2 linked regions of the Symmachiella macrocystis genome follow. Each later gene encodes a partner of the first gene's protein in a complex. Links are inferred from orthologs where the notes say so. Each region holds a gene or a part of one and is shown in the gene's direction. Other genes may lie near its edges.

Evidence for each region.
Region 2: the proteins of tsaD (region 1) and tsaE are in contact, whole or in part, in a crystal structure (PDB 6N9A), measured with the Thermotoga maritima proteins. The link is inferred for Symmachiella macrocystis from one-to-one orthologs. Residues at the interface, in WP_004082750.1 of Thermotoga maritima: Cys10, Asp11, Arg49, His50, Leu82, Gly84, Gly135, Gly136, Glu154, Thr155, Leu156, Asp157, Asp158, Ser159, Glu162, Asp165, Lys166, Arg169, Leu170, Tyr175, Lys213, Thr214, Leu217, Tyr218, Gln221, Arg222, Asn324; in WP_004082108.1 of Thermotoga maritima: Leu37, Gly38, Lys46, Lys57, Val59, Lys60, Ser61, Thr63, Phe64, Thr65, Leu66, Met67, Val69, Pro71, Tyr82, Arg83, Leu84, Asp86, Asp88, Phe89, Asp93, Ile128, Asp130, Glu131, Arg134.

The regions. Positions count from the first base shown.
Region 1 is NZ_SJPP01000003.1:756,381-772,327, forward strand. Bases 5,507-8,418 are described here. They hold tsaD (tRNA (adenosine(37)-N6)-threonylcarbamoyltransferase complex transferase subunit TsaD), read left to right. Parts: upstream 5,507-6,384; coding sequence 6,385-7,452; downstream 7,453-8,418. Other genes in these bases: CA54_RS26420 (S41 family peptidase), read left to right, coding at 5,507-6,272; CA54_RS26430 (tetratricopeptide repeat protein), read right to left, coding at 7,491-8,418. In the rest of the region: CA54_RS26405 (M20/M25/M40 family metallo-hydrolase), read left to right, coding at 8-1,198; CA54_RS26410 (polyprenyl synthetase family protein), read left to right, coding at 1,556-2,452; dxs (1-deoxy-D-xylulose-5-phosphate synthase), read left to right, coding at 2,564-4,489; more of CA54_RS26420, read left to right, coding at 4,806-5,506; more of CA54_RS26430, read right to left, coding at 8,419-8,891; CA54_RS26435 (hypothetical protein), read right to left, coding at 8,966-11,488; CA54_RS26440 (MFS transporter), read right to left, coding at 12,255-13,595; CA54_RS26445 (dual specificity protein phosphatase family protein), read left to right, coding at 13,752-14,183; CA54_RS26450 (DUF420 domain-containing protein), read left to right, coding at 14,277-14,762; CA54_RS26455 (sodium:solute symporter family protein), read left to right, coding at 14,931-15,947.
Region 2 is NZ_SJPP01000001.1:3,570,342-3,586,136, forward strand. What follows is about bases 1-2,760. They hold tsaE (tRNA (adenosine(37)-N6)-threonylcarbamoyltransferase complex ATPase subunit type 1 TsaE), read left to right. Parts: upstream 1-1,002; coding sequence 1,003-1,518; downstream 1,519-2,760. Other genes in these bases: thiL (thiamine-phosphate kinase), read left to right, coding at 19-951; CA54_RS13845 (DUF1501 domain-containing protein), read right to left, coding at 1,542-2,760. In the rest of the region: more of CA54_RS13845, read right to left, coding at 2,761-2,915; CA54_RS13850 (secretin N-terminal domain-containing protein), read left to right, coding at 3,453-6,365; CA54_RS13855 (PQQ-dependent sugar dehydrogenase), read right to left, coding at 6,466-7,674; CA54_RS13860 (hypothetical protein), read right to left, coding at 7,797-8,627; CA54_RS13865 (enolase C-terminal domain-like protein), read right to left, coding at 8,728-9,954; CA54_RS13870 (glycerophosphodiester phosphodiesterase), read right to left, coding at 9,983-10,840; CA54_RS13875 (DUF2079 domain-containing protein), read left to right, coding at 10,969-12,984; CA54_RS13880 (D-2-hydroxyacid dehydrogenase), read right to left, coding at 13,011-14,015; CA54_RS13885 (carbon storage regulator), read left to right, coding at 14,372-14,554; panB (3-methyl-2-oxobutanoate hydroxymethyltransferase), read right to left, coding at 14,602-15,426; CA54_RS13895 (hypothetical protein), read left to right, coding at 15,632-15,795. UniProt on the Escherichia coli protein: Required for the formation of a threonylcarbamoyl group on adenosine at position 37 (t(6)A37) in tRNAs that read codons beginning with adenine.

The DNA.
Region 1 (15,947 bases):
TCCAGCTATGTCATCTCCTTCATTTAAAATTGACAAGAAAAATGCCATCGATCTTGTGATGCAATTGATGGCTATTCCCGGAAAGAGCGGTGAAGAATCGCTTGCCGCCGATTTCATCATCGATCAACTGCGGGCAGCCGGAGTCCCCGCGCGTGCGATTACTGCTGACACCACGCACAAAAAAAGCCCGATCGGTGGAGAGCGCGGAAACTTGATCGTCAAACTCCCGGGAACCATCCGTGGTCCGCGACGGCTGCTTATGGCGCATATAGACACGGTTCCGCTCTGCGTCGGCGCGCGGCCGGTGCGTAAAGGGAACTTCGTGACCTCCCGCGATGCGAATACGGCTCTGGGGGCCGATGACCGCGCCGGCGCTACGGTAGTGTTGAACACAGCCATCGAATTGATCAAGCAAAAATTACCGCACCCTCCGTTGACGCTCCTGTGGCCTGTTCAAGAAGAAATCGGTTTATGGGGCGCCCGCAACGCGAGCCTATCCAAATTGGGGAACCCCAAACTCTGCTTCAACTGGGACGGCTACGCGGCGGAGATGGTCTGTATTGGGGCGACCGGTGATTTTCTGATCGAAATCCAGATCGAGGGGATCGCCAGCCATGCCGGCGTCCATCCCGAACAAGGGGTCAGTGCGGCGGTCATTGCCGCCAAAGCAATCGCTGATCTCGAGGCCGGCGGGTGGTTGGGCTTGGTGCAAAAAGGCAAGCAGGCCGGGACAAGCAATATCGGCGTGATAGAGGGAGGCGCCGCTACGAATGTGGTGATGCCCACATTATCAATTCGCGCCGAAGCCCGGAGTCACAATCCTAAATTTCGCTCCCGGATTGTCAAAGAGATCGAACAGGCATTTCGGCGTGCTTGCCGTTCCACCAAAAACGATTCCGGCAAAACCGGCCGCATCGAATTCCAGGCTGACCTCAAATACGAATCCTTCCGACTCGAGGAAGACACTCCCGTGGTCCAAGCCGCCTATACGGCTCTGGAATCGGTCGGACTGCAAGGTCAGCCCCGGATTGCCAATGGAGGATTGGACGCCAATTGGCTGACCGCGCGGGGATTGCCGACCGTCACCTTCGGCTGTGGACAGATGAATCCGCACACAGTCAACGAAACTTTAGACGTTGCTGCATTCTTGGATGCCTGCAAAGTGGCTTTGGCGGTGGCAACCGAAGCCCAAGCCTGACAGGGCAGTAATGGCCTGACTGTTGGTATGAGAAACGTCATTTAGTGACCTAAATCCCCAGTATTCTGCAGATCCCTCTTGCGTAGAATTCCTCGGACGCTTACTTTGTAATGCAAAGTCCAGTTAATTCCCCGTGCGAAATCCGGGTGTTAAGTTTGTGCGGATCCCGTAATCGGACTTCGTTCTAACTTGTTACCCGAAGTTTCCCGTCGACTCAGTTTGCGTCGGACACCCTAAACTGTACAATCACAGATGGTTATCTCAGCCATGATTGCGGCACGATTTAAGAATGAAAACGACCATCGGTGGAGTCCGGAAAGGATTCCTTGTGTCCTACACGGGAACGTGAACGCCCCTATGGCCAAATCGGCAGTTTTACTCCACGAGTCTTGGAACGCACTTCGAACCGACGTCGAAACTGCCCTGGAGCAGTACGTTGAGAGTGCGCCCGACTGTCCTGAGCAATTGGCGCAGGCTATGTGCTACAGTCTCATGGCTGGGGGAAAACGACTACGTCCGATTTTAGTATTGTTAGCCTGCGAAGCGTGTGGAGGCGATACGGCTGCGGCCATGCCGGCAGCCTGCGCAATCGAAATGGTGCACACCTACTCGCTGATTCACGATGACTTGCCCGCAATGGACGATGACGACCTACGGCGCGGTCGCCCGACCAATCACGTGGTGCATGGAGAAGCCACCGCGATTTTGGCTGGCGACGCATTGTTGACATTAGCGTTTGAAGTGCTGGCGCGTGACGTTAAACCCCCGCGAATCGCAGCCGCATGTTGTGCCGATTTGGCCTCCGCTGCCGGACGTGCGGGTATGGTGGGAGGCCAAATTGCCGACCTGGAAGCAGAGACTTTTGAAACACCGACATTGGAACAATTGGAACAAATCCACCGCCGCAAGACTGGCCGCTTGCTCACCAGTGCGCTCACGTTGGGCGGTCGCATTGCTCAGGCGGACGATAACGCATTCCAAGCTCTGACCAGCTACGGACAATGCCTCGGCTTGGCGTTTCAGATCACCGACGACCTGTTGGACATTGCCGGAGACGCAAAGACCTTAGGCAAAAGTACGGGCAAAGATGTTGCACAAGGAAAATTAACCTACCCGGCGCTCTTGGGTATCGAGGAAAGCCAAAACCGGGCCCGCAGCCTCATCAATCAGGCATGCCGCAATGTGGAAATGTTTGGTAATCGTGGTCAGCGATTGGATGCATTGGCCCGTTTTGTTTTAGAAAGAGACCACTAAAGCGATGCCTTTACCTAAATGGGTCGGATGCGAAGAACGATAAATCGGGCTCGATGCTCGTATCGGATTTTTCACTGATAAACTGGAAACCCCAGACGGACGATACACTTGATGAATGAATTGCTTTCTACGATTGATTCGCCGAAGGATTTGGCTAAATTCAGCGACGACCAATTGACACAATTGGCGGCTGAGATTCGGGAAGCATTGTGTACGGTCGTTTCTGATCGGACCGCTCACTTTGCCAGCAATTTGGGTGTCGTGGAACTGTGCATCGCCCTGCATCTAGTCTACGACTTTTCACAAGACCGGCTGATCTGGGATACCGGCCACCAAGTGTATCCACACAAATTAATCACCGGCCGCTATCACGAATTCCCCACCATGCGTCGCAAGGGAGGATTGATGGGATTTCCCAATCCCAATGAAAGCCCCTACGACCTGTTTATGACCGGGCATGCCGGCAGCAGCGTTTCCACCGTATTGGGTCTGAAAACCGGCGATGACTTGCTGGGGCATGACGAGCGCAAAGCGGTCGCGGTTATCGGCGATGGGGCGCTCCCCTCGGGGATTGTGTTCGAGGCGATGAACAATGCCGCCGAACTCAAAAAAGACATGCTGGTTATCCTCAACGACAACGAAATGGGCATCTGCCCCCGCGTGGGAGGATTGGGCAAAACACTGGACAAAGCGCGTACCACGCCGCTGTATGGCGAATTCAAAAAAGATGTTTCCTGGATCCTGAATCAGATTCCGTTAGTTGGCGGTTCGGTAGAAAAAGCACTCGTGCAAACCAGGGACGCCCTGAAAGCGTCGCTGCATGGTGGCATGCTGTTTGAGGAAATGGGTTTCCGGTATATCGGTCCAATCGACGGGCACGATTTGGCCACCTTGCGGGAATACCTCGAGATGGTCAAAAACCTCAATGGTCCCGTACTGCTGCATGTTTTCACGGAGAAAGGGCACGGCTTCAAACCGGCTGCCGAAGACCCCGTGATGTTTCACACGCCGCCTCCTTTTGAACGCAACGGCGACGATAGTGTGGTCTCGGTCAAAAAGAGCAGCAGCCGCGCCTATACCAATGTGGCCAGCGAAGCCATTCACGCCGTTATGCGTCGCGACAAACGTGTCTCGGTGTTGACGGCGGCGATGTGCGAAGGAAACAAACTGGGCAAGGTCCGCTCTGAATTTCCCGACCGATTTTTTGACACCGGCATTTGCGAAGGACATGCGGTGGCCTTCGCCGCCGGTATGGCCAAAGCCGGAGCGCGGCCGGTCGTTGATATCTACAGCACCTTTCTGCAACGCAGTTTCGATCAGATTTTTCAGGAAGTCGCCCTGCAAAACCTGCCGGTCACGTTTTGTCTTGACCGCGCCGGACTCTGCGGACCCGATGGCCCCACTCACCACGGGGTGTTTGATGTGGGGTATATGCGACTATTCCCCAACATGGTCGTGATGGCGCCCGGAGACGAGAAGGATGTCTCCGCCATGCTCGACTTTGCTTTGGATTACAACGGTCCCGTTTCAATTCGCTATCCAAAAACCGGTGCAGACCTTGTGGATCGCCCCTTTGTCCCGGTCGAACTCGGTCACTCCGAGATTCTGGAATGGGGAGAGGACGGCACGATTGTCGCCTTCGGAGCAACCTTAGCTGCTTCTATTCAAGCGGCGGCGCGACTGCGTAAAGAAGGACTCGAAATTGGCGTGGTGAATGCAAGATTTGCGAAACCCCTCGATACTGCGACAATCTTTCGCGCCATCGACGAGACGGGCTTTGTGCTGACCGTCGAAGAAGGCGTGCTTGCTGGCGGATTTGGCTCGGCGGTGCTGGAAGCAGCCAATGCCGAGGGACACCGCACCGACCACATTCACCGCTTGGGAATTTCCGATCAATTTGTCGAGCATGGTGACCGTGGCGAATTGTTGGCCGATTTGGGGCTGGACGCTGAGGGAATCTTCCAAGCCGCGCTACAGCAAATCGAACGCGCCGGTGTTACCAAGGATTGGGGAAACGGACTAGAGCACCCCGCTTGATAGCTCTTCCCCGCCGAATTCTCGTGCAAAACATCCTTGCAGGCGACCGGTGCATCCCGATCGGTTTCTCAGCCGGTCACACAGCGACCGACAGCTGCTGCGAGTCGATAATTCACGAGTGTCCCAAGCCGCCGATTGACGTGTTTTAGAACATAGACCGTCAAATCTTGCCTGATCTTCCGCGATTGCCTACAATCGTAGTGATGTCGAGGTGTGCCGCTTGCACAATTGTGTCGCGTCCATTTTCGATGATAACAACTAACCAAGCCATTGGGCGTGGGGAGTGCTCTTGCCATCCGATTCGGAGGTCCGGTGAATGCGTTGTCAGTCATTAATTGTCGCTTGGGTTTTGGTTTTGAGCACCATGGCACTTGTCGGCCCGGTCTCTGCAGACGAACCCGCGAAAGAAGCGGAAACTGCCAAAGAGATCAAGGACAAAGACTATGAGATGTTCAAATTGTTTGTCGACAGTTTTGAACAGATCGATCGAAATTATGTCAAAGAGGTCGACCGTCGCGAGTTGATGGAAGCGGCCATTCAGGGCATGCTCCGCAAGCTCGACCCGTATTCGAATTATATCAGCCCGGAAAACCTGCGGGCGTTTAGCGATTCGGTCGAACAGCAATTCGGCGGAATCGGTATTCAAGTCACACTCGACCCCACGACGCATCGTCTAACGGTTGCTGCCCCGCTTCCCGGTGCCCCGGCGCAAAAAGCTGGTGTCAGACCGGGTGACATCATCACAGACATCGAAACCGAATCGACCGAAAACTTTGACATCGAGGACGCCGTCAAACTCCTCCGCGGCCAGCCGGGTGAACCGGTCAAAATCAAAGTTCTGCATCGCGGCGAAACCGAACCGGTGGAAGTCACCATCGTCCGCGACATCATCCGCGTCGCCACCGTGCGGGGTATGAGCTACAAAGAAGATGGTAGCTGGAGCTATTTTGTCGATGAAGAACACAAGATCGCTTATCTACATCTGACGACCTTCAGCCGCAATTCCTACGAAGAGCTCAAAGAGACGATGGAAACCTTGTCTGAGGAGGGAATCAAAGGATTGATCTTGGATCTGCGTTTCAATCCCGGCGGGTTACTTTCGGTGGCCACGGAAATCTCCGACATGTTCGTCGAAGAGGGAAAAATCGTCAGCACCAAAGGCCGCAATACGCAGGAGCAGGTCTTTTCGGCGAAAAAGCAAGGGACATACAGCGACTTCCCCATGGTGATCTTGGTGAATCGCTATAGCGCTTCGGCGAGCGAAATTGTTTCCGCCTGTCTCCAAGACCACAAACGAGCGCTGATCATCGGCGAGCGAACGTGGGGCAAAGGGAGCGTACAAAACGTCATCAATCTCGACTATGACGATAGTGCGTTGAAACTGACAACGGCCAGTTACCATCGTCCCAGCGGCAAAAATATCCATCGTTTCCCCGGCGCCAAGGAAGAAGATGAATGGGGCGTGATGCCGGATGAGGACTATAAAATCCGCCTGGGAGACCGGGAAATCGGGAATTTGCATAGCCATCTCGCTGAGCGAGAACTATTCAAACCAAGCGATGATGAAGACAAAGGCGAAGAATCGAAAGAAACATTCGCTGACCGGCAACTCGAAGCGGCGGTCGCCTACTTAGCAGCCAAGATCGACGGTGTCGAACCACCGAAACCGACGACGCCTGCTAAAGAAAATGGTGACAACGACGAAGTCGCCAAAAAGGAAGATGCGAAAGTGCCCGAGACGAAAGAGGAGTCGAAGCCGGAACCGGAGTCCAAACCGAAATAGCCGGGAGAATCTTCGCCAGCGACTTTCCCAGCATGTTTCTCCAGCAACACTCGACCGCGGAGGCCCCATCAGGTTCTCCCGGTCGTTTTTTTAGCGCGGGTACTTAAGTGCAGTGACCGATAATTTGCCATCCGAGGAATCTCGTGCCGCTGGGCGGCGATTGATTTTGGCCATCGAGTCTTCGTGCGACGAGACGGCTGCTTCGGTCATCGATAGCGACTTGAACATTCTGGCCAATGTCGTTGCCTCCCAAACGGATCTGCACCAACGCTTCGGCGGGGTAGTTCCGGAAATCGCTTCGCGGGCGCATGTCGAAAACATTCTGCCAGTGATCGACGAGTCCTTGCGGCAAGCCAACGCCACGCTAAAGGACCTCTCAGCGATCGCTGCGGTGACACACCCCGGCCTGGTCGGCTCGCTGCTGATTGGATTGACTGCGGCAAAAACATTGGCTGCGGTCTTGGATATTCCGTTGGTGGCCGTCGATCATCTCCAGGCGCACATTTTTGCCTGCCGTCTGGCCGCCGGCCGTGATGTGTTTCCCGCGGTTGGACTGGTCGTCAGCGGGGGGCATACGAATTTGTATGACTGCCAAGCGGCGTTGGAAATGGAATTGTTAGGCTCCACCATCGACGACGCCGCCGGCGAAGCCTTTGACAAGGTGGCGGCGATGCTGGGGCTGGACTATCCCGGTGGCCCCTCGATCGAGCGTGCCGCACGCGACGGCAATCCGGCGGCGCACGATTTTCCGCGTTCGTTCATCAAACAAGATCGACTGGAATTCAGTTTCAGCGGGTTGAAGACAGCTGTGTTGTATCGCGTTGCGGGGCAACAGGCAAAAACCGTTGATCCCTCCTCGCTATCCCGGCAACAAATCGCTGATGTCGCTGCAAGCTTTCAAGAGGCGGTCGTCGATGTGCTGGCGGCAAAATGTGGACAAGCCTTGCAGCGGCTCGGCTATCGTACGCTCTGCGTAGGAGGCGGCGTCGCAGCCAACGGCCGACTGCGGGAAAAACTGACTGACGTCGCCTCACAATGCGGCGCGGAATTGATTATTCCGCCCATGGATTTGTGTACCGACAATGCGGCGATGGCGGCGATTGCCTGGGAATTGCTTGCCCGCGGCGAAACGGTGGCCTTAGATGTAGGTGTACAACCCGGTCTCGTTCGTAAGAAGTAGCCGGACCGTTTTTTTGTCGGCCTTGCGATACTGTTTCCTCAATTCCCGCCGCCGCTGTTGAGGAAACTAAACGTGAACACGTCAGTGACTTGCGAAAATGTGGGCGTCAGTCGCATGCGGACATAGCGGCGGTCTGCGGAAATGACGGCGGAGGCTGACAGCGAGGAGCCTTCGGGAATGACCGAAATCACCGGCTGATAGCCGACGCCCGCGCGGCGCGGGGCGCCGGGTTGTGTTAAGCGGCGCGTCCTTAGAAAGTCGTCGCGGGCTTGCCGACTTTGCGCCGACGATTGCACTATGCGGCTGCGATTGCGGACCGGAACCGGTGGATGCGCCATGTGAGGCACCGCAGACACGGTGACCGGTTGTGTACGACGTCCCTGCTTGAGTTGCACGCGCACCACCGTCTCCTCATCGGTCAGAGCAATCACCTGTGTCTTGGTTGTTTCCGCGTCGGTCCCCTTATATTGCGTCACTGTGAGCAAAGCGCGTTTGGCAACCACCCGGCCCCAAACATGTTGGATTTTGATGCGATAGGTTCCGGTGAGCGCCTGTGGATAAATAATCTGTTCGTAGGTCTCCTTTTGGCGCGGTCCCATGCCGTCGTGCAGGAGGACACCGCCTGCCGGAGACTGGGGGTGTTGCAACGAACAGAGCGTGCCATTGGGTTCCTCGATAATGAGATCCAAGTCCGCTTCCCCCTGCCAACGGAGAATGATCTCCAGATCGTGCGTTTTAGCAGCGGCCATTTTTTCAGCAACGGCTTTCGCCTCGGCGGTTTTACCCGCTCGATTGAGCTGTTGTTCCAAATCGAGCAGCGCGTTTTCTGCTTGGCGATGCAGCGGCTGGTGATCGGTGGTCCAAACGTGCGACAAAATACCCAACGCGGCCCATTGCACGGCGTCCGCATCATTAAGTTTTTTGGCCAATCGCAACCCGAGCGCGTACGGTTCAGGGCGAGCGGGATTCAGTGACGAGGCTTGCCGGTAGAGGTGCAACGCGCGGGGCAGTTGTTGAAACCGCACAAGATACGCGGCCGAAAGCATCATGCTGGATTGGTCGACGGTGCGAAAATCGGACCGTGATAGCATGGCGCGTTCGATGTCGTCGGTCGAACGTTCCGCCAATTGCATCTCCAAGGGAAGCACTTCATACATCCACGTGCGGCCCTGTCCGTGCCGAATGGCGGCCTCTAAAAAAGCGACTGCGCCGGCATGGTCCTTCAACTCGAAAATCGCTTTGAAGGGTGCGTGAAACTCGATGGGTTGCGGTGTATGCGTGGCAAAAAACTTGTCCCAAACCTCAATCGCATTGCCCTGCACGGGAATCGCGGGAAAGGGAATTGGCTTAAAATCTGCGGGATGTGGAGCCGAAGTTGGGTCGGTTAATGCCGAAGCGGAGCCGGGATTGGGATCCCGACTCCGCTTCTTTTTTGACAAGCTAGGTTGTTTGGCGAAACTCTCCGTAGAGGCTTTGGAGCCCTTAACGGCGTCTTTGCCTTTCTGACGGCCCTTTACGGTTTTTTTTTCTGGGCATCAACAGCTTTGTTGTCAAATTCGGCAGGTACGTCTTCCGCGGGGACGTTGAATTGTCCACCACCGAATCCGCCTCCACCGCCGCCGAAGCCGCCGCCACCGCCGCCGAATCCACCGCCACCGCCGCCGAATCCACCACCGCCACCGCCGAAGCCGCCACCACCGCCTTGCGGGGTTTGAATCGGAATCACCAAGTCGCCAACAGGATAGACGCGGATCTGGAGGATTTCCTCAGCGACCCGTTTTGTGGTGATCTTCATGACTTCGTCTTGGACGACATAGGTCAACTGCAACGGTTCCAGCATCAACTTCAACGCGTTGCGAAGTGAGATCCCGGCGAGAGTCAGGTTGATGGGCGAATCGGGAGAAATACCTTCATCGTTGAGGGCTACGTCATCGACCACGATCTGAATATTGTGCAAGTCCTTCAAGTACAGGACCACATCCGTCAACGGTTGGTCTTGGAAGTCGACTTCAGTATTCTCATCCAAGGCTTCGTAGATACGATCTTCGATCGGGCTGAATTTCTTCAAGTCGACCGAAGCCCATTTTTTACGGTTAATGGTCAAAGCTTCCCAAACTTCCGCCGGCGGATAAACGATCGGCGGTTCATCCGGGAACGGAACGTGCGACAGCTCCACCTGATACAGCGTCTCTAAGAAGCGGTCGTATCGCAAGTACTGCAATCGCAGTGCCTTGTCGAGTTGTCCGGCAGCTTCGGCAACGAACACAGCTTGCGCGGTCACGCCGGTGTATGGTTGCAATTCCCAGGCAGCCCGTGCGACAGCTTCGGCCTTTTCAAAAGCGTCGCGGTCGCCGCGATACCCTTCGTAGATCAACACGCTAACTTGGTCGATCAACTGCTTCATCGTGTCTTCGTCTTCAGCAAGCTGATCCAGCAGCCGCCGTTGTGCTTCGATTTGCGATTGACGCTGTAAGTCTTGACGCTGCGCCAATTCCCGCTGGTCTTTCAACGTGGAAAGCTGTTGAATAGCTGTCCGTAACCGAGCCCGCAATGATTCGCGTGCATTGATGTCCACATCGGTGGCACCGCTGACCGATCGCAATGTGCCTTTGAGCAACGAAATCGCCGCACCTGGATCAGTCCTTCGGGCATCGTTGGCATGTTCCAAGTCAGCATTGACCTGGCTTTTGAGCCGCTCTGTGCGGACCTCACGCAATTTCTCTTGTTGGGCCAGCAGGTCGACTTCACCTTGTTTCTTCCCGTCATCGACTGGAATTGCTGGAGCCGCGTCGTTTTGTTGTGCCACCTTCAACACGCGATGCCCTTTTTGAGCATTCGTTACTGTGGAAAAGATGATTTGCGCTTTCACATTCGCGGGGTCTAAACGTTTGATTTCACCAGCGAAGAGATCTGCTTGTTTCATTTGTCCGGTCGCGACAGCATGCTCACCGAGGTCGACCAAATTGGCGATGTGGTTTTCATGAGCTTCGCGGCTGACATTGAGCAAGTTGGTGCCTGCCAACGGGACCGACAGGCCATCATCACGATTTGCCTGCGACCACAACGCTGCCAGAAACGTATTGCCCGGTTGCTGCTCGATGTTGCCGACGGTCCAACGCATTTGTTGATCGCCGATCGTGACCATGATTTCCGGTGTTTGAGCGATGTCTCCTTTGCCGATCAAAATCGTTTCGCGATCGCTACGCAACGGCGGTAAAACGGACGGATAGACGCGAGCACCGACTGGAGTCATGCTGTAGTTCGTGGGATAGTAAACCGGAGCATTCGCGGCGGCGACCAGTGATTCGCCGACCTGTTGTGGGTAGAGATTCGAATCGACTTTTGTGGCATCTTCAATCACCACGACACCGCCTGTGTGCTGGGCGATGACACCCAACAAACGCAGGTCGGTCTGCGGTCCGATCGCGAAGCTATGCATGGCGATACGTTGTTCACGCATGTCACCAAGCATGCTTCGCATGACTTCGGTGCCGATCAAGTCGGCAATACTGAGTCCGTCACCGATATAAGTGATCGAGGCGGGACGGTCGCCGCTGACGGCTTCCATCGCGGTCCGCACGGCCAATCTCATGTCGGTGGCCCCCAGCGGAGTCCGCATGGACAAGCGATTCACAGCGCTGTCCATCTTCGCTCCCGTAGCAGGAATGAATTCTTTGGTGTAGCGTTTGGCTTTCACATCCACCGCAAACAGGCAGACGCGATCGTCAGCCGACATCGCTTGCAGCATGGCGGACAGAACCGCCAATCCGCGATCGCGATAGGCGCCGTTTTGACTCGCCGAGGTATCAAACAGAATGACGTGGTCGCGCGGCTGAGCCGGCGTCTGCTGAGCATCGACCTGCAATCCGAGAGCGAAATACGATTCGCCATCCGGAGCCGTGTAGGCCGTCATACTGGCCTGGTGGTCGGCCCGCAGATTGTCTGCTGCTGTTGCTTGCGAAAGGGAATAACTGCAAACGCAGACCAATGCGAATGCCGGCGCGAACCGAACGCTACTTCTCAACGTGGAGATCATTTTGCGACTCCGAGAACTCTGACACTGATACCTGGAACTGCCGCGAGGCGTGATTCCTGTAAATTGATTTCATCAAATGACGGGCGACGCTGATACTGCCAGTGGAAAACTCCACTCACATTCCAAACGCCGAATCCCACTCTCGGGAACATCGAATCGATTCACCCACGATGAACGACTCACCCGAAAGGAGATTACCTATTCTATAACGGGCAACCCGTCTTGCCCAAGAAAAAAACCGCAGAAACTTCCCAGTTTATCATAATTCCCGATTGTTACAAGCTTCTGGTCCCGCTGTCGAGTCGCAAACCCACTGAGATTTACGCTCACCGCTCTGCTGGTCATCGCGTCAGTAGTAACAACGCAACACCCAGGAAGAGATTTACTGTCATTGTCGGAAAAGTGTGAAAAAGTGGAAATTCATCGAGTCGGACGGCCCAAATTCGATGTCCCGGAGTGCACGCTATCCCAACAGCGCGTACACTTCGGCACGCTGGCAATACGATCCTTCGTAATTAACATCGGTGCAAAAAGGCTGTCGGTTATCGCAAAACTCCGCTCTTGAGACGAAAACCAGCGTTCCCAACCACCGCCGCCCCGCTAGAACGGGCCATCCGTACTTGGCGGACAAACGTGAGATTTTACCGGCGTTTTGCAATCCGACGCAGCAGGCCAGATGATTCCTACAATTGGCACAACCGGACCACGGCGACGAGTTTGATGCTCCGCGCGGCCGAACGAGGGAATCGGATCGTAGAGCCGACTACTACTCTGACGCTGCCGGCGGGTCCGCTTTCTCGTCGACTTCAACAACCGAGGCCAATACTCCTCGAATGCCGTGTGTCCGTTCTTGGTGAATCCAATAGACAGCGGCGACGATGGCGGTAATGCCACAAACTCCGGCCAAAAAGCCGAAGGCGGCTGACCAGCCGTATTCATCGGCAATTTTCCCGATACCCCAGCCCGAAACGATCGCGCCTAGATAACCGGCGCTATCGAGCAGCCCAGCCGTCGTCGAACTTCCTTGCTTACCCCCGAGGTCCATGGCGATGACCCCTGACAAGAACGAATAGGGTGCGATCAAGAAAAACGAAACCAATGACAATAGCACTAGTGCCACGTAGTACTTGTTCTGCATATTCGTAAACGCCAACACGCACAGCGCCACCGCCAATAAAACGATGGAGGGGAAGATCACACGCCCATGGCGTCCACCCATACGATCCGACAGCGTCCCTGCACTGAACGCTGCCACGGCCCCCACAAGTGGAAACACCATACTGCCGATCGCTGCTTGGCTATTTGTTGCACCAGTGACTTCGGTGAGAAAGGTCGGCGACCAGAAATTGAACGTCTCGCGAATCAACGTCAGCCCAAAATTGAGTGTTGCGCAGATCCAAAAGACCGGACTGGTCAGCAGAGGCCCGATCAATTTTACAAAGCTGGGAGGCACCGGGACATTGCCGGTGTCCCCGTAGACGTTGGCTGCGTTGGCATTGGGTTCTTGCAATCCGACTTCTTGCGGGCTGCCCTTGAGCGTGAATAACGAGATAACCGCGATCACCCCGACCGTCACCGCTGCAATAATAAACAGCCCTCGCCAACCAAAGCCCGCTTCTAGAAATAGGCCCAAATAGCCCCGCGCAAAGGCGTCCCCTAACAAATAACTCATGGAGAGCACACCCATGATCGTGGCGTACCGCCGCACTGGAAACCACCGCGAGGAGACTTTCACCAATGAGACCCAGCCACCGGACTGCACATAACGATTGATCGCCCAAATCACAGTGAAGGCAGCCAACCCGGTCGACAGTCCAAAGGCGACGGTGCATAACACCGAAGCGACCATCCCACCGATGAACAACAAACGTCCGCCAACAAAGTCGGCCAACAGGCCGTTGGTAATTTTTCCCAAGGCATAGAACAGAACACCGGTAGAGGCCACACCGCCAATTGCCGCCTTGTCGATGCCCGCGTCCTTGAATTCAGTCAAAATTAACGGGGTCGCCACCGAAAAATTTGACCGGCAGATATAATATCCTGCATACCCCGTGAACAGTGTGGCCATTGTGATGTACTGCCAACGGTTCAATTTCGTATCATCCATGTGGCAACTTCAACAGTCATTGAACGGGGAAGGAAATCAGTGAATCGCCCGCGCGGCAAGACAAAGTCGCACTACTGTCGCAGTCACTCGGCGGTAATGCAAGCGGACCCAGCGGGCAATCTGAGCAACTGTAAAGAATGTGTTAAGGAGAGTGTCATGAGAGAGGTCATTCCAGGCTGGCTGTGGATCGCCAACACCCGCGCCGCAAATGATATCAGTAGCGTATTGAGCGAGGGGGTGACTGCGGTCATCGATTTGGCGATTGAGGAACCGGTGATTGTTTATCCGCGCGACATCATTTATTGCCGCTTGCCGCTGATTGATGGTGAAGGCAATTCGCCGAAGCTCATCAATATGGCCATCGACTTGGCAGCGACATGCCTCACCGATCGCACCCGCCTGCTCATTCGATGCAGTGCGGGAATGAGCCGGTCTCCCATGATTGCGGCTGCGGCAATGGCGCGCGTGCGAAAAATTCCCCTGGAGGAGGCATTGACCGAAGTCGCCAAAGGGGCGCCGCACGATATTTCCCCCGGCATTTGGATGGAGGTCGAACAGGCGCTCCAACTCCGCACGTCCCTCAAATGACCAGATCGCGCAGTCTTGGCCATCCAGGGGGCTTGTGCTATCGTCTTGTAGCGCGAAACGGATTTTTCACCTTACTAATGGCAATGGTGGCCCATGGCGGATGGATTTCTCGGTTACCCGACTTCCTTGATGTTGGATTTTGTCGTTTGCGCGCTGGTCTTGATCGTGCCGCTACTGCTATTCAGCATTTATCTGGTCAAAATCAAACGCAACTATCTGCTGCATCGCAATATGCAGATACTGTTGGGTGTGACGCTACTCGCAGCAGTCGCCGCCTTTGAAATCGATATGCGGCTGCAAGGAGGCATCGAGGAGATCCTCAAGAAACGCGCCACTCCCCTCACAACAGCGCAGCACGAAATCTTTTGGAAGGTGATGTACGTGCATCTGTTTTTTGCCATCACCACCGTTCCCTTATGGGCCACCACGCTGATCCTGGCCTGGAAGCGTTTCCCCTCCCCGCCGGTCCCCTCGGAGCACAGCGGCCTGCACAAGCCGCTGGCGTGGTTCTCGACGATCGATATCACGATGACTTCGGTTACGGGCCTAGCGGTTTATTATTATGGCTTCATGGTTTGACGGGGATCGATGGACTCTCTGTGGGTTCCGTACTAAATCCGGCTGGCACGAGTCGCCGAGTCTTCCAGGCCCGCTGTTTCAGGCAGGTCTTGCTTTCTATCCAACGCCGATTGACGTACGCTGTTCGGGTAATCGTCAGTTCGACTCAATGCCCGTCAGGAATACCGCATGCCTGCAGCCGCTGCCGTCAATCTCGCCATTGTCGTCGCCTACCTCTTCGCGATGCTTGGGGTCGGTATGTGGCTGACGCGGTATGTGCGCAGCGAGGACGATTATTTCATTGCTGGGCGGTCGCTGAATCGTTGGGCGATTTGTGGGTCGGTGATGGCGACTAATGTGGCCGCTGTTTATCTCGTCGGGCCGGCGGGGCGGGCTTATTCCGGAGGAGCAGCGCTGCTGTTGATGGCTTGGACCGGCAATATGCTGGCGGCGATCAGTGCGGTCACGTTCTTGCCGCGATTTCGTCGGTTGGGAATCACCACGCTCTCGGAATTGCTCCAGCGGCGTTATGGCTCTGGAATTGCGATGGCCATCTCGTGCATGTGGATGTTGTTTTATGCCTTGTTCAGCGGCGTGACGATGCTGACCTGCGCCACGGTACTGACGGGTGCATTCGGCGGTGGCGAACATTTCGAAATGGTGCTCATTGGTGTCGCTGTCGTGGTGATCATGTATTGCCTATTCAGTGGGTTGTTGGCGGTTGTCTACACTGATTTGTTGCAGGCATTTTTGATCATCCTGGGAGCGGTGATCTTATTGCCCTTGGGGCTTAAGGCGGGGGGCGGGATCGAGGTGCTGTTTGATCCGGCGAAGATCGCCCCTGAAAAATGGCTGATGTGGCGACCTGCCGGACAGCCGGATGATTACCTGACGATGTTGATGCTGCTCGTGCTCGGTTTGCCGTATTGGTTCACGTCGCAATATATGCTGCAGCGGAGTTTTGCCGGGCGGAACGTCGAAGAAGCGAGCAAGGGACTGCTGTGGGCGGCGCTTCTCACCGGGCCATTGACGCTGTGTTATATCGTGCCGGTGATGGTGGCGGGGGTGAATCCGGAACTGCAACCGCCGACCGGTTCGGCCGACTCGGTTTTGCCGATGCTGGTGCAGAAACTGATGCCAATCGGGCTGGGAGGAATTTTTTTAGCGGCGCTCGTGGCAGCTTCCAACTCGACTGCTTCGAGTTAC
Region 2 (15,795 bases), on another replicon or contig:
CAGCTAAGGTCCACTCGGGTGAACACCGGCCGGCATGAATTTGAACTGATCGCATGGATTCGCCAACAGACCCGCGCCCACGACCGCATTCCTCTGGGAATCGGCGATGACACCGCAGCGTTGGCCTTTCCCAATCCGGCGAACTGCCTGGTCACCGTCGACATGCTGATGGAAGGGGTGCATTTTACGATGCCCCCGGCGACGCCTCGACAAATCGGTCATAAGGCATTGGCGGTCAATCTCAGCGATATTGCCGCAATGGCCGGACGCCCTTTGGCAGCCGTGATCAGCCTCGCCCTACCCCGTGGCGTCCCCGCGAAATTGGCCGAGGAACTGTACGCCGGCATCGAGGAGTTGGCCGACCAGTTCGACGTCGCCATCGCTGGCGGTGACACCAATAGCTGGCAAGGTCCGCTGGTGATCAGCATCACCGCCTTGGGTGAAACAACTGACCGCGGCGCCGTAACACGCAGCGGCGCTCGCCCAGGTGACGCGATATTTGTCACCGGAGGTTTGGGCGGCAGTCTGGCGGGAAAACACCTCGACTTCACGCCTCGCATCAACGAAGCCTCGAAATTGCATGAGGCCGTCGATCTGCATGCCATGCTCGATGTTAGCGACGGCTTGGCGGCGGATTTGCAGCACATTGTCGAAGAAAGCGGCGTGGGAGTTATTTTAGAGGAGTCGGAAATCCCCATCAGCCCAGCCGCCCAAACCGCCGCCGAGGAAGACGGTCGTTCTGCTTGGGATCACGCCCTCTCCGACGGTGAAGACTTTGAGTTGTTGTTTACCGTCTCAGGCGATGACGCTGCGCGGTTATTGGCCAACTCGCCGCTAGAAATTCCCTTGTCGAGAATTGGCACGGTCGTTGATGGTAACGAAATGCAGTTACGCACCGCAGCCGGAAAGGTGATCCCCTTACCGGTGTCAGGCTGGAAGCATCTGTTATAATTGCCGACAGTTCCGTTCTCCGTAACTACCGCTGATCGAGAAAGCCCCACTGTGCCCGGCTCCGAATCGTCCCTCCCGACAACTTGGACGTATACGTCGCATTCAGAAGTAGAGACCGCTGCATTAGGCGCCGCCGTAGGGCACGCTGCTCAAGCGGGGGCGGTGATTGGTTTGGTAGGCAACCTCGGTGCGGGAAAGACGCGTCTGACTCGTGCCGTTGCCACGGCGCTTGAAGTCGACGAAAAGTTGGTCACGAGCCCGACATTCGTATTGATCCAAGAATACGCCGGTCGGCTGCCGGTATATCATTTCGATACGTATCGGTTGGGCAGCGTTGACGAGTTTCTGGATTTGGGCGTCGAGGAATATTTTGAGGCCGGAGGCGTCTGCTTGATCGAATGGGCGGACCGCGTTGCCGGTGTCTTGCCTGACGATGTGCTACGGATCGAAATCGACATTACGGGAGAAAGCACCCGCGTTTTCAAGTTCGCTGCCCAAGGACCAATCGCACAATCGATGCTCATCGACGTTGCTCGCAACGTCGCCGACGCGCATAAAGAAGGTTGAAATTGTGGAACTTGCGCCGGGCGTTAGAGCAATTCCGAAATCGGGGTGGGATCTTCCAGGACCGGGGTTGGGCGACCGCGATGGTCTAAGAGATGCAACGCCGGGTTGAGTCCCATGGCACGATAGATTGTGGCGTGGATATGTTCCGGACGAACTGCGCGGGTGAGCGGTCGATATCCCTTGCTGTCGGTCGAACCGATAATCTGCCCGCCACGAATGCCGCCGCCTCCCATCAGGCAGAACATCGATGCACCCCAGTGATCGCGACCGGGCGTCCCCTTACTCAACGGAGGACCGCCATTGCCGCCATCGTTGATCCGTGGCGTGCGGCTGAATTCACCGCAGAGCACAACCATGGTGCTTTCCAACAGACCGCGCTGGTCCAAGTCTTTGAACAAACCATACACGGCAGCGTCGACGCGCGGTAAATAGGATTGCATGCCTGATTCGAGATTCCAGTGATGGTCCCAGCCGCCGAAATGGCAAGTGACAAACCGCGCGCCGGCTTCGACCAACCGTCGCGCCAACAACGTGCTTTGGCCCCAAGTATGCCGTCCATAGAGATCGCGAATCCGTGGATCTTCACGGCTAAGGTCAAAGGCTTCCCGCGCGCGTTTTCCAGAGACGAATTCAAATGCGTTTTTATCGAACCGATCCATCGCATCGAAGGTAGCGGTCTTTTCGACGTTGCGGGGAATCGTGTCGAGTTGTGTCAACAACCCGCGGCGATCCTCCAACCGCGACAGAGACAACCCTTTCGCCAGATTCAGGTTTTTGACTTCGAATTTATCTTTGTTCGGATCCCCACCCGTCTGAAACGGATCGTGTTGCACGCCCAACCAGTTTCCGCCGAAGTAGCCTGGACGCAAGCCGATGCTACTGGCTACCGGCACGCTGATGTAGCTGGGCATGCCCGGACTTTTTGCACCTAACTCGCGCGTAATCACTGAACCGAGAGAGGGGAATTTACCCGTATTGTTCCCACCGCTGACACCCATCGCTTTGGAAGTCAACATACGATGGCCGCCGGCGAAGTGATCGCCCGTGCCGTGATGTAGCGAGCGGACGATCGAAAACTTGTCGGCGATTTTTGCTTGTTGGGGAAACAGTTCGCTGATTTCAAATCCCTGTACGTTCGTAGGAATGGGATTCCACATACCGCGAATCTCAGCCGGTGCTTCCGGTTTGAGATCGTATAGATCCAAGTGCCCCGGTCCGCCGTCGAGCCACAGCAAGATAACTGAGCGATGCTGTTTACCCTCCGCTGCAGTTTCCTTGGCACGCAACACGTCCGCCAATCCTGCGGTGGCCATGCCGGCGACGCCCAACTGCACAAAGCTGCGACGACTCATGCCGTCACAGTACTTTCCTGTGTTTCCCATATCGACTTGCAGCATCGTCGGTCTCTCCCAACCAAAATGGGGGCAATCGTCCCGCGTCTTTGCGGGGCTCACAACGCATCACGCTGTATTGATGTGAATTCTACTCAAATCATTGCAATCCGTGCAACGTGATCTAGGGAATTTACCAGGGTAGTCGGCTGTGCAGAGTGGCCAGTGGATAGAGGCCAGTGGCCAGAAAAGGGGGAGCGATTACCCGCGATCAGTCACTGGGGCAGAAGCTCAAAGCCTAGTCCGCCAGTTTGAAGTGGACATCCCGCACACCACCTCAAACCTGTCGCTTTACGCCTGTTTTACTCAAAAATAGACAAATTCCGCTCCCAATCGTATCTTCCTAAACAGTCCGCGATTGAGCATTTCGCAGTTGTAGCCAAGTCATTGCGTGATAAAATGGGAAATCGAGATTTCTTGCTCGCCGTGATTTCACAGGCAGGGCCCGTGTCGATCGACTCTTCCGTGAGTACTCACACTTGCGTGATACGGGTAAAAAATACCGTTCGGAATGCGTTCTCTAATACGAAAAGGTAGTCTCACATGCGCTCCATGCATCGCATATTTCTGTCAGCCGTTTGCGGGTTGTTGCTCAGCGGATTGCCCGAACTCTGTCATGCCCAAGATGCTGTTGTCGTCCCCTCTGGAGTACGGGGTCGACGGTCCACGCCCTCGCAACCGGGGCAGCCTGGCCAACCTCAACCGGGACAAGCAAAACCGGGTGATAAATCCAAGCCGGGTGACGACAAGAACAAAGACAAAAAACCGGACGAGAAAAAAGAGGAACCGGGAACCTCAGCCGTAAAGCGGCCCGCCAAACCGGATGAGGAGCCGAAGCCGGAAGATCTCAAACTACAGAGACTGGGCGACGGTGAAGTCCGCTTCAACTTCCGCGGCGCTCCCTGGCCGGTGGTGCTCAAGGAGTTGGCCGACGTCGCGCATCTCAACTTGGACTGGCAGGAATTGCCGGGCGACTATTTGAATTTTGTCACAACCCGCAGTTACGAGGTCGACGAAGCCCGCGACGTGATCAATCGCCACCTGCTGGCGCGGGGTTACACCATGATCTTGCATGAAGAAATGCTCTCGGTGGTCAGCCTGAAGAAAATCAAAGAACTCAACCCGGCCGTTGTACCGGAGGTCACGCCCGAGGAACTTGCCAAATTGATGCCCCACGAATACGTCCGCACGTCGTTCGTGCTCGATACGTTGATTGCCAAAGAATTGGCAGAACAACTCAAACCGTTGATTAGCCCCGAGCATGGCCGTCTGAACGCGGTGGAGTCGCTCAATCGTCTGGAAGCGATGGATACGGTCGCCAATTTGCGGCAGATCCAATCATATCTATTGATGGAGAAATCCGACATCGGACAAGACCGAGTGATGCAGGAGTTCTTTCTCAAACATACCCGCGCCTCAGAAACGTTGGTGCAATTGCAAGATCTGCTGGGGATCAAACGCACGGCCGAAGTCTCCGGCGCCGCGAATCCGCAGATGCAGCAGCAAATGCAACAAATGATGCAACGCATGCAGCAACAACAGCAAAAAAAGGGTGGGGCTGCCGGTGCTAAGGCCCCCGAAGAGGTGCGACTGATTGTCAATTCCCGCAGCAACAGCATCATGGCGACGGCACCACCCAACAAAATGGCCATCATTACGCAAGCCATCAAATCACTCGATGTGGCTGCCGATCCGGCCGACTCGCTGTTTAACAACATCGACCGCATGCAGACTTATCGTTTAGCGGCGACCGACCCCGAAACGTTAGTAAATATGTTGGAAGACCTGGGGGGCTTGGATATCGGCACGCAATTAGAAGTCGATAAAAAGAATAAAGCCATCATCGCCAAGGCCTCTATGACCGACCATTTGATGATCCGCAAACTGATCGCCAAGCTCGACGGCAGCGGCCGGCGGTTTGATGTGATCAAATTGCGACGACTAGACGCGGTCGAAGTCGCCGGCTCGATCAAATTCATGATGGGCGGCGAAGAAGAGAAAAAGGACAACAGTCGCTCGCGGTATTCGTGGTATGGCGGCTACGGATCGTCCAATCAAAAAGAGGAAAAGGAAGACAAATTCCGTGTCGATGCCGACATGGACAACAACCGCCTGTTGCTGTGGGCCAACGACATTGAATTGGACTCAGTCGAAGGGTTGTTGGTCAAGTTGGGTGAAATCCGGGCTCCCGGCCAAAACCGCAGCAAAATGCGGTTGATGGAAGCGGTTTCCCCCGAAGATTCCGAAAAGGTCTTAGAACGCCTGCGGAAGATTTGGCCGAACATTGCCCCCAACGAATTGATTCTCCCCGAACCGATTGAAACTCCGGAAACAGACGAACCGACTAAGGAAAAAAAGGATGCAGCGGCCAAACCCAAGACCGCTGCCCTGCCGATTCAACCACGTCTGCAGTTGGCGAATTTCTATGAAGAAAAGACGGCGGCAAAAGAACCGGTCGAGGCCGCCGCAGCTGATGCGAGCGACAATCAACAAGCCAAACGTCCTGCGGGCACCCGCAAAGCCGAAGCGCCTCCCATCTCGATCCGCCGCACACACGATGGCCGTCTCGTCATCAGTTGCGACGACCCCGCCGCACTGGATGTGTTAGAAGATTTGATGGTCGACATCGCTCCGCCACCAAAGACTTACAAAGTCTTCTTCCTCAAATATGCGTCCGCCTATTGGGTCAGCTTTAATCTAGAGGACTTCTTCAAAGAAGAGGACGAAGACGACAAACCACGTCGACCCTACTGGTATTACGACTACGGTTCCAACGATAAGAAAGACGAAACGCGAAGTTTATCCAAGCGCAAGAAGTTGAAATTCATCGTCGATACCGACACGAATTCGATCATGGTCCGCGGCGGGGATTCCAGCCAATGGAAAACTGTTGAGGAATTAATTGAAATGTACGACAAGGCCTTGCCGCCCAACTCGCGTAATGTGCGACACGTACAAATCTTTAAGCTCAAACACAACAGCGCTAAGGACGTTTCCGAGGCGATCAAAGACGTTTATCGCGACCTGCTCAGCGCTAATGACAAGGCGCTTGAAAATCAGCCGAAAAAACAAACTAACATTCGCTACGCCGACTATTATGGCGACGATGACAAGGATGAATTGAGCCAAGGCCGTTTCAAGGGGGACTTGTCGATCGGGGTCGACCCCAAGACGAATACGTTGATCGTCTCAGCCACGGAGGCCATTTTGCACAACGTGGGACTCATGATCAACGAACTTGAGACATCGGCGGCACCGCTGGAATCGAATATGCAGGTCGTCAAACTCAAGCCGGGAATGGATTCTGCGGCGATCCATGAGAACCTTTCCAAACTGCTCAACCCGCGACCGTCGGACGAAGAAAAGCAAAGACAAGAAGCGGAGAAGCAAAAACAAATGCAACGAAAGCAACAGCAGCAGCAACAAGATGCCGCAGCCGCAGCCTTGCTGAACTGACTCGCTGCACCGTTGGGTTTGCACAATCGGGTTTACACGTGACAGACGTATTCCCCCACCCCTCGTTTATCCGAGGAGTGGGGGATTTTTTATACGCGTCCTATTCGGCTTTCTCAAACCCGAAAATGTGACCCGACGGGGTGAGCATATATGCCTCCCCTTGTTCGTCTTCGCCGAATGACATCACCGGCAGTGGGTCGACCCCTTCCGGCCAACTGATGCTGCGGTTAGCAGTCACGACTTTTTTGTCGGCGTCGTACTTCAAGGCCCAAATGCGGCCGCTCACGTAGTCGGCATACAAATACGAGCCGACCAATTCTGGAAACTTCTTGCCACGATAAACCTGTCCGCCGGTGATCGACTTGCCGATGTCGTGATGGTATTCCCAAATCGGTTCGATCAAATCCTTGCGCGGCCCGACTCCGTTGGGGCCGAATTTGTGCTTCCCTTCACGAAGGTTCCAACCGTAGTTGCCCCCTTTGACGATGATGTCAATTTCTTCCCAAATGTCCTGCCCCACATCCGCCGCCCAGCACAGGCCGGTTTTACGGTCAAAAGACAACCGCCAAATGTTACGAACGCCGTAGGCATAAATCTCGGGACGCGCACCGGGGGTCTTCACGAACGGGTTGTCCTTGGGAATCGAGTAGTTCTTTCCGTTGGACTTGTGGTCGACATCAATCCGCAAGATCGATCCCAACCATGTCTTTAGGTTTTGTCCGTTCCCCATCGGATCATTACCGGCTCCGCCATCCCCAAGGGCAATGTACAAATAACCGTCCGGCCCAAAGGCGATTGTGCCGCCATTGTGATTCCAAAACGGTTGTGGAATGCGGAGGATTTCGACTTCCGTCTTGGGATCCACCTGCTGAGGATTGTCGGCGGAGACGGTGAACCGGGAGACGACCGAGGTGTGCGGAGCATCGGTCGTTGTGTAATACACGAATAGATGGCCGTTCTCTTTGTATTTGGGATGAAACGCAAAACCTAACAGGCCTTCTTCGTTTTGGTTGTCCTTGTAGACCACCTTGGACTCGATGTCGAGAAACGGGCTCGACTCGGTGGCGTCCTGATCGTTTTTGAAGACGCGAATCACCCCTTCTTGTTCGGCAACAAAAACGCGATCACTGCCGTCGCCGGCGTAGGTCATTACGATCGGACGCCGAAACTCCAAATCGATGAATGCCTGTGTCGCGCGGATGGCGAGCGGCGATTCATCAATTTCCGCCGCACGGCCGGTGGTGCTCAAAATAGAAACTGTCAAAGCCAGTGCGGAGAACACCAGCGTCATACGCGGAAACATCTTCATCAGCGGACCACCTGTTGCGTGAATTGGTTAAAAAATTTCTTGTCAGGCGCGCAACGCAACGCACCTGCCTGGGTAGGTCGTATGAGAATAGAGCGAAGCGGCCCCGATTTCAAAGCGCACGGCTATTGAAATAGTTTCGGATCGACCGTCCACTGGCCGAAATCGTTCTCGCCCGGCTTGACCGTCACGGTCACGAGGCCTTTTTTCCAGGTCTGTGGCGCGTCGCCTTGGGAGGCTGCCGTGACGTCGGTCGGGACTTCGTGCCACACATGAAACGTCCATTCACCGGCCGGGAGGTTTTTGATCGTAAAGCGGCCTTCCTTGTCGGTGACAGCCATATAGGGATGATCTTGAACGAGTAGCCAACCGGTCATCCAAGCGTGAATCGAACAACTGACCTTCGCCGGCGCCCGCTCGACACGGCGCGCCGAGCGGCGGTCTTCGGTTTCGGGGGGAGAAACAGCGTTAAACGGCAGATTCCGCTTCAAATACGCAGCTGTGTTATGCGCGATCTTGTCGTCATTTTTAATCAACAATATTTGCGTGGTTCGCAGCGTTGTTACGTGTGGCACGAATCGACAATCCTTGTTGGCCAACAAGACATCCGCCTTGGCCGATTCGGCATACGACTCATGAATCGGCGGCGTCTTACGTCGCGGCATTTCTAGCCAGATCACGACGTTGGCGATGCCGCGACTCTCTTTATCGACCCGTAGTTGCTCTGAATGCAGATCGAACGGCCCGCAGAATTCGGCGTCCTTGTTGAGTTCCAATGCTTCGGCCACCGGCGGTTCACCACCGTAAACGAATTGCCCGCTCAGGTCGCCCCATGCGTCGGCTGCATCATCTGCGGAAACCGTGCTCACCAGATCGCCGTGCGGAGAGCCAGTCCATCCGGCACAACAAAATGTGCCCACGACCAAAATGAAACCAATTGCCTTTGAGCCTGACATAACTAACGACACCTCGAATCAAGTTGACAACCGACAAAAGAATACGGTGTTATTTGATTGTATCGAACTTGGCGTCAGGAGGATACGAACGGCGGTGAGGTTACGGTTTGACACTGGTGCCATCCGCGCGGCGATAATTGCCCCAGAACATGTCAAACGGCGGGGCGTCGGTGATCGGAAACTTCGCTGCTAATGTTTCGTCGATGTCGATCCCCAGTCCGGGACCATCATTCACATCGTAATATCCATCACGCAATTCCGGGCAGCCGGGGAACACATCTTGCTCGGCTTGGTTGAATTCGTGGGCTTCTTGAATGCCAAAATTCGGGACAGCCAAATCCAGGTGGATATTGGCCGCATGCCCGACCGGCGAGACATCCCCCGGCCCATGCCAAGCGGTCCGCACGCCAAACAGCTCACACATGGCGGCCATTTTGCGGGCGGGGGTCAGTCCCCCGATTTGCGAAATGTGCACGCGCATAAAATCGATCAGTCGCCCGCTCACCAACGGTATCCATTCATGCGGATTGTTGAATAACTCTCCCATGGCAAGCGGGGTGCTGCTTTGTTGCCGCAACTGCGAGAAATAACCGGCATCCTCCGGACTAAACGGGTCTTCCAAATAGAACAAACGATGTTGCTCCAAATCTTTGGCCAGTCCCATCGCCAATATCGGCGGTACGCGTTCGTGCACGTCGTGAATCAATTCCACTTCGTCGCCCAGTTGATTCCGCAGATGCTCAAACAATCGCGGAATCGCCCGGACGTAGGGGCGTGGTTCCCAGATTTCGGTGCGGCGATTTTCGGGAACATCATCTGCACCTGTCGTCTCTCCACTGCCATAGGTCCCCATGCCGGGAATCGCGACCTGCGCCCGCACATGGCGGTAACCCGCCTGTAGAAATCCGCGGACTTGGTCCTCGACCTCTTGGAAATCACTGCCCGAGGCATGCCGATACGTATCGACAGCAGAGCGGCATTTGCCCCCCAGCAGTTGATAGACGGGCACTCCGGCGACTTTCCCCAGGATATCCCACAGCGCCATGTCGACACCGCTGAGGGCATTGTTCAGCACCGGACCATTCCGCCAATAGGAACTGACAAACGCCGACTGCCAGATGTCTTCGATGTCGAGCGGATTCTTACCGAGCAAGAACGGCCGCAAATACTCATCGACCGCCGTCTGCACGACCCGCGCACGTTGAGTAAAGGTCGCGCAGCCCAGTCCGTACAACCCCGGTTGGTCGGTCAGCACTTTGACCACGACCAGCCGAATCCCCGCCGGAGCAGTGAGGATCGTTTTCACATCGGTGATTTTCAACGGCACGCCCCTTTGGATCGATTGACATTCACAATCACTTCGACTTCGTTCGATAGACCGGTTTCAACCGCGGGATGCCGACCTCGTCGGCCACCTTCAGCATTGCTGCCAGTTCGTCGACCAAGGGAAACTGGACGCCACTTTCAAACAACTGCTGCACGACCTCCGCATCGTTAACACAACAATAATTGATCCGCACGTGGTGCATCGTGAGTTTTTGCGTGTGGTCGGGAGAAACGGTTTTCCCTCGCAGTAATTGAATAAAGCCCGCCCCCATGGCGATCGTTTCATCGACGTACTGCAGGTTATTGCCTTGACGCTCCATATTGCAGATTAAAATTTCCTCATCAACCTGACGGGCGGCTTGGGCGGCTTTTTTGTTGCAGGCCAATAATGCCTGATGCTGCCGCTCGTGAGCGATGATTCGTCGCGTCGTCTTCTCGGCCAATTCCGCATTCCCTTTCAGGTGCACGTTCAGCCAGATATTCTCCGGCATGATCTTCAAGGCTTCATCAAGCGTCGGGATTCGTTCTCCGGCAAACTCAGCCGACTTCCAACTTCCCGCGTCCAGTTTCTTGAGTTCCGCCAGCGTAAAGTCCCCCACCGGGCCGCTGCCGTCGGTGGTGCGATCGAGCGTGGGGTCGTGCAGCAACACCAGCTGTCCGTCCTTGGTGAGCGCCACATCGAATTCGATCATTTGCGCCCCCAATCGAATCGCCTCGCGAAACGCCGCCAACGTGTTCTCCGGATGCGTATTGCTCGCCCCGCGATGTGCGCAAATCCCCCGCTGCGGCATGTCAACGCCCTGGGGAGACTCGGCAAACGATCTACAAACCCCCGTTGTGGCGATGGCGAGTGCACTGAAAAACAATAGAAAAAACGGCTGTCGCATGGTTGGCCTTTCTGCCTACGTAGGAATTCCCTGAAAGCGGAGTGGATGAACGGGGGAGGATTACACTAACATCAATAACGGGGCGGTCGCCGCCATTCAAGATTCCTCTCGATCCATCGAAACCCTCCATGTCCGATCCTCCTGCCAGACCACAGGCACTACCACCGCGTCTCTCTTGGGCGCTCGGCATGGTTATTGGCGGCACGTTGGCCTATTGCATCGGCTTGCAGATGCTGCTTGAGGATCAATCGCTTTCCTCCAATATGATCAGTTCCGGCCTGTGGCGAAAGGTCGTCAGCATTTTTGGCGGCGAAGTCAAAGCCAATCCCGCCGCCAATGCACTCACAGCGGTCGTTCCCTTTTTCCGTTTGCTGCTGATCAATGGCACGGCGAGCGTTGTTACGTGGCTGGCTGGGGCGTTCTGGTTGAGTCGCAAACGCGGCGAAGAATACGTCGATTCGCTCGCCTATTGGGGCTGGCGAGGCTGGCCGTGGTTGTTGCTGCCGTTTGTCTGGCAAATCCTGTGGCTGATCTCCCTGGGTGGCACGTGGAATCCATTCGTCACCGCCAGCACGCCCTTCTGGTTGGCAATCAGCTGCGCCGGTTGGGGGGCCACATTTTTCACATTGGCTTTGCCGCGACAAGATTCCCAAACCATCGACGCCACTCCACCGCAGCGCGTTCCCTGGGCATTGTGGTTGGGAATCGCACTGTTCGTCGGCTGTTTCTTCGCCATGAACCGGCAACTGTATTACGGGCTGCAAACGCCACACGGCGATTCAGCGATGTACGAAGAGCATCTTTGGAATCTCACGCACGGCAAAGGCTTTCGCAGCTTTCTGGATTACAACACCGAGCGGCAGCCGCCGGAGTTTCGTCTGTTTTTGGGCGAGCATATCCAAGTCGTGCATGTGTTGTTGTTGCCGGTGTATCTCATCTGGCGTTCGCATCTGACGTTAGAGTTGTGCGAAACCATTGCCTTGGCCAGCGGGGCGTTGGCGGTATTTTTCATCGGGCGGCGACATTCCGGTTCGCGCCGTGGTGCCGCCCTGCTCGCCGGCGCGTACCTGCTCTATTTTCCGCTGCATTTTTTGGATATCGAAATCGACTTCAAAACGTTCCGCCCGATTTGTTTCGGCGTACCGGCGATACTTTTTGCGCTTGATCAATGGGAGCGCGGGCGTGTTAAGACGATGCTGTTGTTACTCGCCGTTGCTCTTTCGGCCAAAGAAGACTACGCGATGATTCTCGCCCCGCTGGGGATATGGATCGCCCTACACCGGCAGGCGGAGGCGGACCATCCTCTCCCGCGCAAACGGCTCTGGTGGCTGGGAGGATGTATGGCACTGTTTGGAGTGCTATATTTGATGTTGGTGATCAAATTCGCCATCCCCTACTTTCGGGGCGGCGATGTGCATTACGTGCGTTATTTCCCCGAAGATCTGGGCGCAACGCCCGGCGAAATGGTGCGCAATGTCTTTATCCATCCACTGCGAGTGGCCGGGTATCTGTTCACGCCGGGCAATTTGCTGTTCGCGCTGTATTTGTTGTTGCCGCTCGGCGGATTGCCGTTATTGTCTCCCACGCGGTTGGCGGTGGCGGCTCCGTTGTTTGGTGTGCTGTGCCTGAATCAACTTGCCCGTGATACGCAACACCACTTCCATGCGCCGTTGATACCGATTCTTTTCTGGGCAGCGGCCGCATCGCTGACGACCACTGCACGATTTCGGCCGCGGTGGGCATTCGCCTGCGCGTTGTGTACGGGATTGTTTTTCAGTGTCGGGCCGACGGGAATCGCATTTTGGGACCCCGCATCCGCCTATTATTGGGAGCGCTGGTACGTGCCGGGTGAACGGGCTGAGAAATTCGCGGAAGTGATCGAGCAAATCCCCGCCGAATCAAAAGTCGCCTCGACCGATTTCGTGCATCCACGCTTCACGCATTACGCGCGGTCGTATGACTACAGCGACTACCGCCCCGTCGTCCCGGATGACACGGATTACATCGTGATTGATACGCGGCATCGCTACAGCAACATCAAGCTGCCGAGTGAGGTCAAGGAATTTCGCGACAATCCGCAAACCTGGGAATTGTTACCTGATCGCACTGACGGTTACTTCATCGTGCTGCGTCGCCGCCGCTGACAGGCCGGTCATTCAACCTCGCTCGCTCAAAACCACTTCTCTTTGTCGGCCGGGGTCAAGAACTCTTCACCGTTGATGTAACGGCGAATATTCTCCAACAATGTTTCGGTATGTCGTTCGGCGATGCGCGGCGAGGCGGCCGCGACGTGCGGCGTGATGAGTACGTTTTCCATGCCCCACAGCGGATGGTCGGCGGGGAGCGGTTCGACTTCAAACACGTCCAGTGCTGCGCCGGCAATCTGTCCTGCCTCGAGTGCGGTGGTCAGCGCCCCCAAGTCGACAATCGCACCGCGTCCAATATTAATCAGATAGGCCGAGTCTCGCATTTGCTGAAGCTGTTCGGTCGAGAAAAGTTTTTCTGTCTCCGGCGTGTGCGGGGCGGCGATTACCACAAAATCACTGGAGGCCAACAGGTCGGGAAGTTGGCGGATCGGCCATATTTCCGGCAGGACATCGGGGATCTCACGGCGGACCGGATCGACGCCCAGCACATGCATGCCAAAGGCGCGGGCCCGGCAAGCGATTTCACCACCGATGCTCCCCACGCCGACAATCCCCAGCGTGCAATCAGCCAGATGCAGTGCGCCGCGGTCAATGGCATTGACTTGCCCCGGCCCGTTCACAAAATCGGCCCGGGCTTCTTCTCCACCGACCGGTGCCCACCGAGATTGCATTTGTTGCCGCAAATAAATATGGGAATTGCGCGCGAACATCAGCACGTAGCCGAGCACGTGATCGGCGATGACGTCGTAAAACAAGCCCCGCATATTTGTCAACTGGCAAGGATGCGCGACCAATTCTGGAAAGAGGTAATGCTCCAAACTAGCGGTCGGTGACTGCACCCAGTCCAACTGCTTTGCACGTGCCAACAGTTGTGGTGTCAGCTTTCCGAAGAACGCGGTTGCCTCGACGATTGCTTCGTCGGCGGTCGCTTGATCGGCTGCATTCACAACAACCATGTCTTGCGCCGCATCCTGAATTCGTTGCAGACGCAGATCGTCGACGGGCGGAAAGATGACAAGTTTTTTCATAGCGTATCGGTTCTGGTTGAGGCGTCAAAGCATTGCGTAATCACAAGCGCCGCGACTTAGTTTTGAGATTGAAATTTCACAGTTGTCCGGTCGGGTTCATTCCGTTCTCTACTTCGCAGCTTTGGTAATATGATACCACGTCACGTGGCTGTTGTTTCATCACTTGGGTGCGCGCAAACGTAATTTGTCAAGTATCGATTCCTAAAAATACAAAGACTTTTTTCATCCATAATCCGACGTTTTGGAGCTTGCTCTTCCGAGGACTGTTCGACAAAATGGGACACCAACGCATGACGTTCGATGCGTGTTTTCTGATTTCTTCTTTCGACTCTTATTCAGATTCAAGAGGCTGGTTGATGCAAGTCATCTCACGTGCTGAAAGCGAATCGATTCAGTTTGGCAAAAACTTGACCTTAACCGTGGTGGAGATCACCGACGAATACGTCCGCTTGGGCATGACTTCCACGGATGGCGAACTGAACTACTGGGAAGAGATCCTGTACCTGCAAACACAAGAGGCGGAATTGCAGCTCAATTAACACTTTGTGAGACAGCTCGAAATGACGCGTCCCTCTGCTGACCGGTATTACTCATGGAAGCTGTGCGTATCGTCAGGAAACGAATTGTCACGAGTTTCCTGAATGTAATTCCGCACCGATGAGTCGACAATGCTTCGCAGGTCCGCGTACTTTTTGAGAAATTTTGGTGCGAATCCGGGGGTTAACCCCAGCATGTCGTTGGTCACCAAAACCTGCCCATCGCAATCCGGGCCGGCGCCAATGCCGATTGTGGGAATCGTCAACGTGGCTGTGATTTCAGCGGCAATTTCCCGTGGAACGCACTCCAAAACAATCGCAAAAGCTCCCGCATCTTGCGCTGCTAAGGCATCGTTCAGCAACGGTTGTTTGTCACGCTGCACCTTGTAGCCGCCAATTGAGAGTACGGATTGTGGTTTGAGCCCGACGTGAGCCATCACCGGCACATCAGCGCCCGTCAATTTTGCGATGGTGCCCGCCTGGTTGACCCCCCCCTCGAGCTTGACTGCTGCTGCGCCTGTTTCTTTGATCAACCGTCCGGCGTTTTCCAACGCTTGTTCGGGGCTGACATGAAACGACATGAACGGCATGTCCACGATGACCAACGCCTGCTTGACCGCGCGGACAACCATCTCCGCATGGTAGATCATCTGCTCGACCGTGACCCGTAATGTGGAATTCCGGCCTTGGACCACCATGCCCAGCGTGTCGCCGACAAGAATGGCATCGATGCCAATTTCATCCAAGAGCTGTGCCCACGTGAAGTCGTACGCCGTCAACACCGTGAGCTTACGGCCCTGTTGTTTTGCCGCTGAAAATTGAGGTACGGTCCAAGGGGAAGCGGGCTGTCCGCCGTTGTCAGCATCTGTAGTCATCGGGTCGCGTCTTTTTTATCTTGGGTGATCTCAAAATCCATCCGTCGCGGCGATTCCCGGGGGATTCATGTCGCCACATGGAAAATGATTGCCGTCGGCACTCAACCCGTGTATCCTAACGAACGAGGTCTCCGAAGTCACATAGGTTCGCCATGCCCGCTTCAGCAGGCTAGCAGACCTGTTTATTATCACATCAGGAGCACAGATGATGCTGCGATCCCATAACCTAGGGCAGGCGATGCGGTACAGCGCAATCGCGGTCGGATTGGTCGCACTAGCACTGTTGGCTGCAGAGTCGGCGTTTGCTCAAGATAAGACCACAAAGCCCGATCCAGCAAATACGCTGGCTGGAAAAATAAAATCCGTCGA